3 regions of the Pseudarthrobacter equi genome follow, and region 3 is predicted to be linked to each of the others. Evidence: riboswitches for the same ligand, from Rfam matches in the RefSeq annotation. Region 3 holds a riboswitch; each other region holds the start of a gene.

Region 1 (4,271 bases), 650 kb from region 3:
TGCGGGAAAAGGCACTGGCCGGCCAGCCCGAGGACTTCGGCTTCGGCGCAGTGGTGAAGCACGCGGTCAGGGTGACCATGCGCGACGCCCTGGATCCTTCGGAAGTGGACACCGTTCCCGAACTGCTGCGGGTGCGGCAGTCCTAGACCGCACTGCCGGGCGGGTCGCCGTCACAACCAGGCAGGGCCCGCCGCCGGCGACGCCGTCCGTGTCCGGATCAGCGCCGCCGCAGCGGGAGCACCCTAGATCTGCTTGAGGGCCTGTTCCAGGTCTCCGATGAGGTCTTCGGCGTCCTCCAGCCCAACGGACAGGCGCACCACGCCGTCGGTCAGGCCGATCGCGGCCCTGCCCTCCGGGCCCATGGCCCGGTGCGTGGTGGTGGCCGGGTGGGTGATGAGGGACTTGGAGTCGCCCAGGTTGTTGGAGATGTCGATGACCCGCAGCGCGTCCAGCAGTGCGAACGCGGCCTCCTTGCCCGTGCGGCCGCCGGACGGTGCCAGTTCGAGCGTCAGCACCGTGCCGCCGGCCTTCATCTGCTTGGCCGCGAGCCCGTACTGCGGGTGGGACTTCAGGAGCGGGTACTTCACCCAGCTGACGGCGGGCTGCTGCTCCAACCATTCCGCGAGCCGCAGCGCCGTGGCCGAGGAGTGGCTGACGCGCAGTCCCATGGTCTCCAGGCCCTTGGCGAGCACCCAGGCGTTGAACGCGGACAGGGCGGGCCCGGTATGGCGCATCAGTTGCTTCACGGGACCGTCAATGAATTCCTTGGTACCCAGGATGGCCCCGCCCAGCACCCGGCCCTGGCCATCGATGTGTTTGGTGCCGGAGTACACAATCACGTCCGCCCCCAGCTGGCCGCAGCGCTGCAGCAGCGGAGTGGCGAAGACGTTGTCCACCACCACCGTGGCACCCGCCGCGTGCGCAAGTTCGCTGACCGCCGCGATGTCCACGATTTCCTGCATGGGATTGGAAGGAGACTCGAAGAAGACAGCGGTGGTGGGCTCGGACAGGGCGGACCGCCACTGGTCCAGGTCAGGGCCGTCGACGAACACGGTCTCCACGCCCCACCGCGGCAGGATTTCGTTGAGGATCACGAAGCAGGAGCCGAACAGCGAGCGGGCAGCCACCACCCGGTCCCCGGCAGCCAGCAGCGCGCCGAGGGCCGTGAAGACGGCGGACATGCCGGACGCCGTCGCAAAGCATGCCTCGGTGCCCTCCAGCAGGCGGAGGCGTTCCTGGAACGTGGCCACCGAGGGGTTGCCGTAGCGGGAGTAGACGAAGCGTTCGTCTTCGCCGGTGAAGGCGCGTTCGGCAGCGGCGGCGGACTCGTACACGAACCCGGAGTTGAGGAAAATCGCCTCGGACGTTTCCTGGAAGTTGGTGCGGTCCAGCCCCCCGCGGACGGCCTGGGTGTCAGGGCTCCAGCCGGCGGCATCTTCGTTGAAGGTCACTTAGTTCTTTCCGAGGTTGGTGGGCAGGCCGCGGTTCTTCCAGCCGTTGACGGTGCGTTCGCCGTAACGGTCCGGTTCGCCTTCGAAGCCTTCCAGGACGTTGTAGGAGATGAAGCCCGCCCGGGTTGCCGCCGTAGCCGCCGCAATGGAGCGCTGCCCGGAGCGGCACAGGAACAGCAGCTCGGTGCCGCGGTTCTCCGGGCCCTGCTGCTCAAGGTCGGTTATGAATTCCGGGTTGGGAATGCCGCCCGGAAACGTCCACTGGATGAACAGAGGATCGTTGTCCGTGGCCTTGGTGTCCGGGATGCCAATGTGCGCCCATTCGCCCTCAGTGCGGACATCCACCAGGATGGCGCCCTGCTCCAGTTTGGCCCAGGCCTCCTGGGGTGTCAGGTCTCCTGCGTAGCTCATGCGTGGCCCTCGCCGTCGAATTCGGGTTCTTCAGTGGCGGATTCCAGGTGGTCCACAGCGGTGGCGACGGCGGCGTCCGCGGAGGCGATGGCTGCCGGGAGCACCACGGCCTGGGCCACGATGACGCTGCTGCCGTTGAAGGTCACTGCCGGGCTGCCGTGCAGCACGTACCCTTCCGCCAGGGCAGCCGAGATCCGCTCGCAAAAGGCGCGGTCGTCCGGGCCGCTGATCAGGCGGTAGGACAATTTCTCTTCAGGGACAGGTGCGTCAGACATGACGGATCTCCTTCTCTCACGCTTGCAGCTCGAATCGGTCGATATGCCGAGTATTCACCTGAGGCACCCCGCCGTGGAAGGAGGGTTGCCGACCGGCCAGTCAGGGCTTGGCGCCGGTACTCATTACTCCCCAAAAACGTAACACCTGCCGCCGGGAGCCGCACCGCCGCCGTCGTCATCTTCCGTAACTGAACCGGAAACACAGGGTCACAGGCGTGCCGGGCGCTTTCCGGGCAGCGCCCGACGGCGGCATTGCCGCAGGTGGGCGGGTTTTACGCTGCTTCCTGCATGCATTCCCGGCGGGCTTCGACCGATAAAGTACAGGTGGGGCCGCTGCCCCATCAGGTCTTCGGCACCGGGGGGTTCCATGAGCATGCGTACATCCGCGCGACGACGCACCAAACCTTCGGTCCAATCGTTCCGCGCGGGCGCGTCGAGGGTGTGGACATTCCTTGCCGTTGTGCTTCTGGCAGCGTGTGCCGTGGTGCTGCCCGCAGGCGCCGCCAGCGCCGCCGACCTTAACCCGGACGAGGGAAAACCCCTGCTGGGCGCGGTGCTGGAGTGGGGTGAAGATTCCGCTGCCGGTTTCGCCGAACGGCTTGGAGCATCTCCCGCCGCCTACGGCCACGACCTCGCCCTGCCGTACCGCCCCTCGGAGCAGAACAACCTCCGGGGCTTCCTGGAGCAGGCGTCACTCCAGGGTTCGCATGCGATGTTCACTGTGAAGCCCACTGTGCCGCTCGACCAGATTGATGACGCTGCCGCAGCGTCCTTTGCCGCGGAAGTGCGGCGGCTGACATCGGGTTTCACCGGGCAGGTGCTGATCCGTTTTGCCCCGGATATGAATGCCAGCTGGGTGGAATGGGGCCAGCAACCCGGCGCGTACCGGGACGCCTTCCGTGCGGTGTCCGCGGCGTTCAAGAAGTCCGACGGCGGTCCGCTGATGGTGTGGGAGCCGTACCTTGGCAAGGACTATCCCTTCGCCCGGAGCCGGAACGCGGCAGCACCCGGCAGCGGGGGTTTCGCATTGCTCGACACCAACGGTGACGGAACCTGGGACGGGGCGGACAGCGCCTACGGACCGTACTACCCCGGCGACGACGCCGTGGACTGGGTGGGCCTGACCGCCTTCCACGACGATACGGCCGGCGGGGCGGCGGTGAACACGGTACCCAGGGCGGGCGAGCTGCGGGAGATGCTCACAGCCTCCGGCGGGGAAAACTTCTACAGGGACTATTCAGCCGGGCGCGGCAAGCCGTTCGTGCTGCAGACCGCCGCGTTCTACAGCCCGTCCTCCGGAGGCGCCTCCGAAGTGGACGTCAAGGCCGGCTGGTTCGACCAGGTGGTGGGGGCCGCCACGTCCGCCGAGTTCCAGAAGACTGCGCTGGTGGTGTGGGACGAACGGACCAGCACCCGGGACACTGGAGTGGCGAGCATCAGTTGGCTGCTGACCGGCAACTCTGCCGTGGCCGAGGCTGCCCACGCGCGGCTGAAGGATTCGTCAATGGTCACCGGACCCGTCACGGAAGTAGGCACAGGCGGCAGCTATGTCCGGGCCAACACCCTGACGGGCGCCGCAGCCTGGACAGTGGGCGCGGCGCTGATCCTCCTGCTGGTGGCACTGTGGCAGGTTCCCCGCAGGGTGAACGCCGCTACCGCCTGGGGCTACGCCGACCCCTCCAAGCGGGATTCCCGGGTGGACCTGCTCCGCGGCATGGCCATCGTCTTCGTGGTGGTCAACCACTTGGGCATGACATCGCTGTTCCAGCTGCTGACCCAGGAGGCAGTTGGCTTCGTCAGCGGCGCAGAACTGTTCGTGCTGTTCTCCGGGCTGGTGGTGGGCATGGTCTACGGCCCCCGGGTGCGCGAGGACTTCGGCACCGTGCTGGACCTGACGTCCCGCCGCGCCGGCAAGCTGTACCTGACGGCGCTGGTGGTCCTGATCGGCGTCTTCCTGGTTTCGCTCCTCCCCATTTTCCGGACCGAGGCGCTCACCACTTTCGTGGACCAGGGGACCGGCGGGGCCGGCCACCAGGGCGCCGGCCGCACCTACGACCTGTATGCGGGGATGGAATCCCTCTTCCAGTTCCCGGTGCCGCCACAGATTCTTCCTGCCGTCCTCCTGCTGCAGTTC
Region 2 (4,271 bases), 1.2 Mb from region 3:
GCCGCGCGATGGCTACACCCAGCAGGACTACTACTCGGGCGGGTTCCGGCAGATCGGCCAGCAGGCACCGAACGTCCCCCAGCCCGGGCCCTACCAGTACGGCCAGCCGCCGGTCCCCGGCCAGGGCGGGCAGCCCTTCGGTCAGCCGCCGTACGGGGAGCAGCAGTTCAGCCAGCCTCCCTACAACCAGCCCCAGCCCGGCCAGCAGCAGCCCGGGTACCCCGCGCCGGAACAGCCGGCAGCACCTGCCACTCCCCCGCCGCCGTCGGCCCCGCAGGGATTCCGGGCCCGGAAACTCGCGGAACTGGACCAGAAGTACAGCAACGGCGAAATGTCCATGGAGGACTACATGGCCCGCCGCAGCGAAATCATGAACGGCTAGCCTGCGCCGCAGAAAGCCTCTAAGGGCCTCCGGGCGCCATCACGTCCCCGGGATCATCAATCAGAGGCTTGTTCGCGCCACCTGCCCCTTAAGGGTTCGGATCCGCGGACAAGCCTCTGTTTCATGTGCGGGCCGCGCTGCTAGGCCAGGAACTCCGCCCGGAGCTGGGCGCCCAGCTGGCCGATTTCGGTCAGGAAGCCATCGTGGCCGATGGGCGCCTGGATGAGGTGGACCTCGACGTCGCCAGGCAGTGCCTGGGCCAGCTCGTGTGACTGGGACGGGAAGTAGAGCCGGTCCGATTCCACGGCCGCCACGAAGAACCGGGCACTGGTCCGGGCGAGGGTATCGGCCAGGCTTCCCCGGCCACGGCAAACGTCGTGGCTCATGAGCGCCTCGGTGAGGGCGATATAGCTGTTCGCATCGAAGCGCCGGACCAGCTTGCTGCCCTGGTGGTCCAGGTAGCTCTCCACCTGGTACCGGCCCCTGCCGGCAAGGACCCCGCCCTGCAGCGGCGACTCCGAAGCCTGGGCTTCACGGCCGAAGCGGTACTCCAGCTCGGCGGCCGACCGGTAGGTGATGTGGGCAATGCGGCGGGCGAGCGCCAGGCCGTCCTCGGGGCAGGGACCGCCGTAGTAGTCGCCGTCGTTGAAGTTCGGGTCCTGGCGGATGGCCAGGGTCTGCGCCTGGGCGAACGCTATCTGTTCGGCCGTGCTGGCGGCTCCCACCGAGATGACGGCACAGCGCTGCACCCGTTCGGGGAACGTGACGGCCCATTCCAGGGCCCGGGCGCCGCCCATGGAGCCGCCCAGCACCGCGTACCAGCTCCTGATGCCCAGCTGGTCCGCCAGGCGGGCTTCAGCTTCCGTGCTGTCCCGGAGCGTCACCAGGGGGAACCTGGAACCCCAGGGCTTGCCGTCGGGGCCGGGCGAGGACGGCCCGGTGGAGCCGTAGCAGCCGCCCACAATGTTGATGGAGACCACGAAGAAGCGGTCAGTGTCCACGGGGGCGCCGGGCCCGGCCAGGTGTTCCCACCAGCCTTCCTCGTCGGTGTCCCCGCGGGTCACATGCGTGCTGCCGGTCAGGGCGTGCTCCACCAGGATGGCGTTGCTGCCATCGGCGTTCAGGGTCCCCCACGTTTCGTACGCCAGGGTGACGTCCGGCAGGAATCCACCGCCCTCGAGCTGCAGGCCACCGATGGAGGCATAGCGGACAATTCCGTGTTCGGGTGCGGTTGTACGGGCGACGGTAACCGTCATGGCAAGACCTCTTCTACGCGCTTGCCCGCCGTCGTTTACCGGCAGGCCAGGTCTTCACCCGGGGCACCCCGCCGCGGAAGGAGGGTTGCCGGCCAGCAAGCCGGGGCTGTCACTGGCACTCATGACCTGGTTCGAGTGTACGAAACACCCCCCGCTGATGGCCAAGCATGTGACTGGTTGTGACTTGGCGGTCCGCGCTGCCTTTCCCGGACGGCTGACCGGCGGAAAGGGAGGCCGGCCGCCTGGCCGGCCTCCCGCCGTCGTACGTCTTTGGCTTAGCCGGCCGCGCCCTTGGCGGCCCGGAAGCCCGCCTCAAGGTCTGCCAGGATGTCATCGATGTGCTCGATGCCCACCGACAGCCGCACCAGGCCGGGGGTCACGCCCGCTACCGCCTGCTGTTCCGGCGTCAGCTGGCTGTGGGTGGTGGAGGCAGGGTGGATCACCAGGGACCGGACGTCGCCGATGTTGGCGACGTGCGAGTGCAGTTCCAGGGCGTCGACGAACCGCTGCCCCGCTTCGGCTCCCCCGGCAAGGTTGAAGGCGACGACGGCGCCCGTCCCCTTGGGCCCGTACTTGCGGCCGCGCTCGTACCAGGGGCTGGACGGCAGGCCTGCGTAGGCGACGGATTCGACGTCGTCCCGGCGTTCCAGCCAGCGGGCCACCTCGGTGGCGTTGGCCACGTGGCGTTCCACGCGCAGGCTCAGCGTCTCCAGGCCCTGGGCGATCAGGAAGGCGTTGAACGGCGAGACGGCCGAGCCGAGGTCCCGCAGGAGCTGGACGCGCGCCTTGAGGATGTAGGACAGGTTTGCGCCGAGGAGGCCGTTTTCCCCGAGGTCCCTGCCGTAGACCAGGCCGTTGTAGGTGGGGTCCGGGGTGTTGAAGCCCGGGAACCGTTCCGGGTCCTTGCTGAAATCGAACTTGCCTGAGTCGACGATGACGCCGGCGATCGCCGCTCCGTGCCCGCCGAGGTACTTGGTGGCCGAGTGGACCACGATGTCGGCGCCCCATTCCAGGGGACGGATCAGGTACGGCGTGGAGAGGGTGTTGTCCACGATGAGGGGCACGCCGGCCTGGTGCGCCACCCCGGAGATGCCTTCGATGTCCAGGACGTCCTGGCGCGGGTTGGAGACCACCTCGCCGAAGAACAGCTTGGTGTTGGGCTGCACGGCGTCCCGCCACTGGTCCAGGTTGTCCGGGTCAGCCACGAACGTCACGGTGATGCCGAACTTCTTCAGCGTGTGGGCGAACAGGTTGTAGGTTCCGCCGTACAGGCTGGGGCTGGCCACGATGTGGTCGCCCGCCTCTGCGATGTTCAGGATGGCGAAGGTCTCCGCGGCCTGGCCGGAGCTGAGCAGCAGGGCGCCGAGTCCCCCTTCGAGGCTGGCGATGCGCTGCTCCACGGCCTCCTGGGTGGGGTTGCCGATGCGGGTGTAGATGGGGGCCAGTTCCGCCAGGGCGAACCGGTTGGCCGCGCTTTCGGCGCTGGGGAACACAAACGAGGTGGTCTGGTAGATGGGCAGGGCCCGGGCGCCGGTGGCGCCATCGGGCTCCTGGCCGGCGTGGATCTGGCGGGTTTCGAAGGACCAACCGTTGGACATTCAAGGCTCCTTTGACATGGGCCCGGCATGCTGTGAGCACCGCGGGCCGCGCTTGCCGCCCGGCCGTTGCCGGACAACCAGGTCCTCACCCGGGGCACCCCACCGCGGATGGAGGGTTGCCGGCCAGCGAGCCGGGGCTTGGCGCTGGCACTCATGACCTGCGCCCAGTGTAGGAACACCTTGGCGGCGGCGGACAGGATTGTGACGAACATGGTCTCCGCGGCTGCCGGCAGGGCGGAAAACTGATCCCCAAGAAAATGGAAATTTCGAGTAAGGCAACCCTAAGCTGAGAGCCCGATCACAAAGTGCCAAGATGTTGGCATGCGCATGGATCACGTCTCTTACGCCTGTGAACACGATGGCCTCGCGGCCACTACCGAACGAATTGCATCTGCCCTCGGCGTTGAGGCAGTGAAAGGCGGGGTACATCCCCGGTTCGGAACCCGGAATATGATCATCCCGCTCGCGGGCCACAAGTACCTCGAAGTGGTGGAGGTCCTTGACCACCCCGCCTCGGACAAGGCTCCCTTTGGACAGGCCGTACGGGCCCGTTCCGCGGCGGGCGGCGGCTGGATGGGCTGGTGCGTCGAAGTGGACGACCTCGCCCCGTTCGAGGAGCGCCTGGGCCGCGCGGCCGTCAACGGCAACCGCAAGTTCCCGGACGGCCGGGAACTGGTGTGGAAGCAGATCGGCATCCTGGGACTCATCGCCGACCCCCAGGTCCCGTACATGCTCAAGTGGCAAGGCGACCCGTCGCTGCACCCGTCCAACGCCTATGACAGCAGCCTCAAGATGAGCTGCCTGACCATCGCCGGCTCCGCTTCGCGGGTCACCGAATGGCTGGGCGAGCCGGTGGAGAAGCCGCTGGAGGACGTGGCTGTCGAATGGGTGGCCCCGCACGGCACCCCCGGCATCCTGTCCGTCACGTTCGAAACCGCCAATGGAGCCGTCACCCTCTGACCCTCCACCTGTGGTCCGGTTGCACACCGGACCACAGACGCGGACGCCTGTCCGCACCAGCTTCGGCCGCTATCA
Region 3 (4,271 bases):
CACCGCGTTGGCGTAACCGAGCAGCTCAAGTTTCCGTGCAACCGGGCCGGAGCCGTTCACGGAGCCGCAGAACACCACGATCTTCTGGTCCGTGCCCTCAACCTGCGCCAGGCGTTTGTCCGAACCGGGGCCGAAATCCTCCTCCACGCGCCCGCGGTCCACCACCAGTGCTCCCGGGACTGCCCCGGTGCTGTTGCGTCCGGCGTCGCTGCGGACGTCAACCAGCAATGCACCGCCGGCAATCAGTTGGGCGGCTTCTGCGGCCGTGACGAGCTGGGTGTCTGTTTCGGTTTCAGTGGTCATGACTTTTCCTTCTCGTGTGTGGATGGTGATGGGACAAACTTCAGGCCAGGCCCCACTCGGCAGCCAGCAGTTCGTAGGAGCGCACGCGGTGCCGGTGGTTGTGGGCGATGGTGGTGATCAACAGTTCCTGGGCGCCCGTGGCGTGCTGCAGGTCGCGTAATTGGTCCGCCACCTGCGCCGCGCCGCCCACGAACCGCGTTTCCACCCGGTCCCGGATGAGGTCCGGAGCCCCGGTTTCGGGTGCGGCTGCCTGCGCATCCAGGCGGCCGCCGTCACTGGGTGCGGGGTAGGGGATGGCGCCGTGGCCGGTGCGGATGCTGTGCACCCAGGCGGCATAACCGGCACCAAGGGTGCGGGCGGTCTGCCCGTCATCGGCCACCAGGACGTCCGCGGAGACGGTGACGTATGGCTCCGCCAGCGCGGCCGACGGCTTGAAATGGGCCCGGTACTCGGCCACCGAATCCAGCACGGTGGCGGGGGAGACGTGGTAGTTCGCCCCGAACGGCAGGCCGAGCTTCCCGGCCAGGCGGGCGCTGGGACCGGCCGTTGAACCATGGATCCAGAACTGGGGCGTGGTGCCCCGCGCCGGAGTGACAGTGATTTCCTCGCCGTGCCGGGTCCGGAAGCCGCCGGTGAAGAACCCGATCACGTCCTGGACGTCGCTTTCGAAGTTGTCCGCGTCGCCGGGTTCGCGGCCCAGGAGTTCGGCCTGGAGGCGGAACTTCCGCGGGAGGACGGAATTGAAGAGCCGCCGGGCCGCCGGGACCAGGAGCCCGTCCACCACCCGGGCTCCCTCGTCCGGTTGCGCCGGAGCGCCCGCGCCGGCTGAGCCCGCATGAAGCGCGGTGCCGTCCGCACCAGCACCAGCACCGCCCGCACCCGCGCCGGAGCCGTAAACGGCGGAGGCGGGCTCCGCCGTCGTCCGTCCTGCACCCGTCGAATCCGCGGCCGGCGTGCTGGGCTGTCCTGACCGTCCGAACCCCAGGTCCAGCCGGTCCGGGTACACGGCCGCGAGCGTGCCGAGATTCTCCGCCACCTGCAGAGGCCGGTAGTTACCCAGGATGGTGGCGGCCGTGCCCACGCGGATGGTCCGGGTAGCCGCGGCAACCAGGGCGGAGAGCACGTGCGGGGCGGAACCGGCGACGCCGGGGTTCAGGTGGTGCTCGGCCAGCCAGAAGCGGTGGTAGCCAAGGCCCTCGGCCGCTACAGCAAGGTCAATGCTGTTGCGCAGCGCGTTACCGGCCGACTGCCCGGCAGGGACTGGACTGAGATCGAGTACTGACAGGGGGACAGCGGAAGCGGTAGGCATGGCATGACCCTACGAGCCTGCCCACCCGGTCCCAAGCGGCCCTGTCACCGGGCTAAACCCGGGGAAACAGGCCGTCACGGAGCCCGCTTCCGGGTGTGGGCCGAAGAGCCCAGATGACGCCAAAAACCGCTGTTTGACGCGGGATTTCCTGCGTTGACGCCGCGCGACAACCGCGTTTGTCAACGCATTGGACCGGCTCCTACATTCAAGCCATAGGTCAAGAGTCAGCACGCCAAGGACCGGCTGGTGCTGCGGCAACCCTCAGGCATTTTGTGGCGGGGTGCTCCGGAAACAGACCTGGCCGCCCCGCGGCAAGTGAATGTCGTCCCGGCCGCCCTGCGGCCCTGAAGAAGGAAACCATGGCTTCAACACCTGTACCTGAACTGCGCTCCAAAATAGTGGCGCTCGAGCTCGATGGCGACGGCGCCCACCCGGCTGCGTGGCGCCGCGCCGCCCACCTTCCCGGCGCCCTGCTGGGCGGCGGCCGGATACGGGAAACCGTGCAGGCCGCGGACATCGCAGGCTTCCACCTGGCCACCTTCCGCGATTCCCGCGTACTGGATGCCGGCAGCACCGGCATCGCGGGCCGGATCGACGCCGTGCAGCGCGCGGCCTTCGCGGCTCCGCTGACCCGCTCCCTCGGCCTGGTTCCCGAAGCGGGAACGCTGTTTACCGAGCCGTTCCATGTGGCCACGCAGTTGGCCAGCCTGGACTACTCCTCCCACGGCCGGGCCGGCTGGCTGGTCAGCGCCGCCAACGAACCCGCCGAGGCACAGTCCGTGGGCCGCGAGGCACTCGCCGAAGCCGATGTCCTGGCCGAGGCAGCGGACGTGGTGGAGGCCGGCCGCCGGCTCTGGGATTCCTGGGAGGACGGCGCTGTCATCCGGGACGCAGCCACCGGCCGTTACCTGGACCGGGATAAGCTCCACTACGCCGACTTTGACGGTGACAGATTCTCCGTGAAGGGCCCGTCCATCATTCCCCGCCCGCTGCAGGGCCAGCTGGTGGTCTTCGCACCGGCGGACCTGATCCCCGCCGTCGAAGCGGATGTGGCGCTCGCCGCCGCCGGTTCCGTTGACGGACTGGCGGCCGCGGCGACTGCGGCAGCAGCGGCCGGAACCCCGCGCACCCTGGTGGAGCTCGACGTCGTCCTCGACTCCCGTGGCCAGGCCGCGGCGGAGCGCCTCGCGGAGCTTGATGCGTACGAACCCTGGCAGGGCGGCGCCAGGTACGTCGGCAGTGCGGCAGGGCTCGTCGAGCTGCTGGTCGAGCTGTTCCGGGCAGCCGACGGCGTCCGGCTCCACCCCGCCGTCCTGGACGTTGACCTGCCCGAACTGGCCGCCCAGGTGCTGCCGGAACTGCGCCGTGCCGGTGTGGCCGCACCGCGCACCGGAACCACCCTCCGCGAAACCTTCGGCCTTCCCCGCCCCGCCAACCGCTACGCCGCGGCCTGAAAGAGAGCATCATGAGCACCCACCACCGCCCCGCCGGCAACGGCCAGATCCAGTTCGGCGTCTTCTTCCAGGGCGTCAACCACACCACCGTCTGGAAGACTCCGGAGAGCGGGTCCCAAACGGACTTCGAATCCTTCCGCCGGGTGGCCCAGACGGCGGAGCGCGGCCTCTTCTCCGCGTTCTTCCTCGGCGAGGGACTGCGCCTGCGCGAGCACCTGGGCCGCATCCACGACCTCGACGTCGCCGGCCGCCCCGATGCCCAGACAGCCCTCGCGGCCCTGGCCGCCGTCACCACCAACATCGGCCTGGTGGCCACCCAGAACACCACCTACAACGATCCCGCAGACCTGGCGCACCGCCTGGCCAGCCTGGACCTGCTCTCCGGCGGGCGGGCGGCCTGGAACATCGTCACCACGGACAACGCCTGGACCGGTGCCAACTTCCGGCGCGGCGGGTTCCTCAAGCACGAGGACCGCTACATCCGGGCCGAGGCCTTCGTCCAGACAGCCAAAGCGATCTGGGATTCCTGGGCCGACGGCGCAATCGCCGGGTCCCGGGATGCCGGGCGCTGGCTAGAAGAAGGCAGCATCACACCCGTCCGGCGCACGGACGCAAGTTTCGACGTCGACATCACCGGCCGCCTGCCGCGCTCCTCACAGCACCATCCGGTGCTCTTCCAGGCCGGCGACTCGGCGGACGGGCGGGACTTCGCCGTCCGGAACGCCGACGTGATCTTCTCCCGGCACGCCGAGCTCGAGGACGCCAAAAGGTTCCGCGAGGACATCGTGGCGCGCACCCTCAAGGCTGGCCGACCCGCCGACGACGTGAAGATCTTCCCCGGCCAGGAGTTCATCCTTGGCGCCACCGAGGCCGAGGCGGAGGAGAAGCACCAATGGGTCCGCGAACAGCAGGTGGGCCCCGAGACGTCCATCGCGTATCTGGAACAGTTCTGGGGCCGGACCCTCACCGATTACGACCCCGACGGTCCGCTTCCCGAAACGGACCCCGTCGTGGACGTCACCAACCCCACCCGCGGCAACGCCTTCCACGGCGCAAGCGCCAAGGAACTCGCGGCCCAGTGGCGCGCGGAGGCCAAGGACAAGGGCCAGTCCATCCGCCAGTTCGTCGCCGCACGCTCCCGGCTCAACGGCCGCGGCCTGGTGGGTTCCTACGATGGCATCGCCGACAAGCTCGCCGAATACGCC

The links. A riboswitch is a leader RNA that binds a small molecule or an ion and turns the genes downstream of it on or off. The one in region 3 is predicted to bind S-adenosylmethionine.
Region 1: linked by a shared signal. The riboswitch ahead of BLT71_RS20085 (DUF1737 domain-containing protein) and the one ahead of BLT71_RS02770 (LLM class flavin-dependent oxidoreductase) in region 3 are both predicted to bind S-adenosylmethionine.
Region 2: linked by a shared signal. The riboswitch ahead of metX (homoserine O-acetyltransferase MetX) and the one ahead of BLT71_RS02770 (LLM class flavin-dependent oxidoreductase) in region 3 are both predicted to bind S-adenosylmethionine.

Annotation. Positions count from the first base shown of each region.
Region 1 covers NZ_LT629779.1:4,423,095-4,427,365, reverse strand. Annotated here, with positions in the region: gene BLT71_RS20100 (glutamate--cysteine ligase 2) at 1-146, shown strand, start outside; gene BLT71_RS20095 (O-succinylhomoserine sulfhydrylase) at 243-1,451, opposite strand; gene BLT71_RS20090 (rhodanese-like domain-containing protein) at 1,452-1,862, opposite strand; gene BLT71_RS20085 (DUF1737 domain-containing protein) at 1,859-2,137, opposite strand; SAM riboswitch class IV at 2,151-2,265, opposite strand; gene opgC (OpgC domain-containing protein) at 2,505-4,271, shown strand, end outside.
Region 2 covers NZ_LT629779.1:1,835,873-1,840,143, reverse strand. Annotated here, with positions in the region: gene BLT71_RS08260 (hypothetical protein) at 1-382, shown strand, start outside; gene metX (homoserine O-acetyltransferase MetX) at 523-1,638, opposite strand; SAM riboswitch class IV at 1,651-1,765, opposite strand; gene BLT71_RS08250 (bifunctional o-acetylhomoserine/o-acetylserine sulfhydrylase) at 1,914-3,236, opposite strand; SAM riboswitch class IV at 3,280-3,395, opposite strand; gene BLT71_RS08245 (VOC family protein) at 3,558-4,196, shown strand.
Region 3 covers NZ_LT629779.1:617,284-621,554, forward strand. Annotated here, with positions in the region: gene BLT71_RS02760 (rhodanese-like domain-containing protein) at 1-303, opposite strand, end outside; gene BLT71_RS02765 (LLM class flavin-dependent oxidoreductase) at 344-1,612, opposite strand; SAM riboswitch class IV at 1,828-1,936, shown strand; gene BLT71_RS02770 (LLM class flavin-dependent oxidoreductase) at 1,972-3,066, shown strand; gene BLT71_RS02775 (NtaA/DmoA family FMN-dependent monooxygenase) at 3,078-4,271, shown strand, end outside.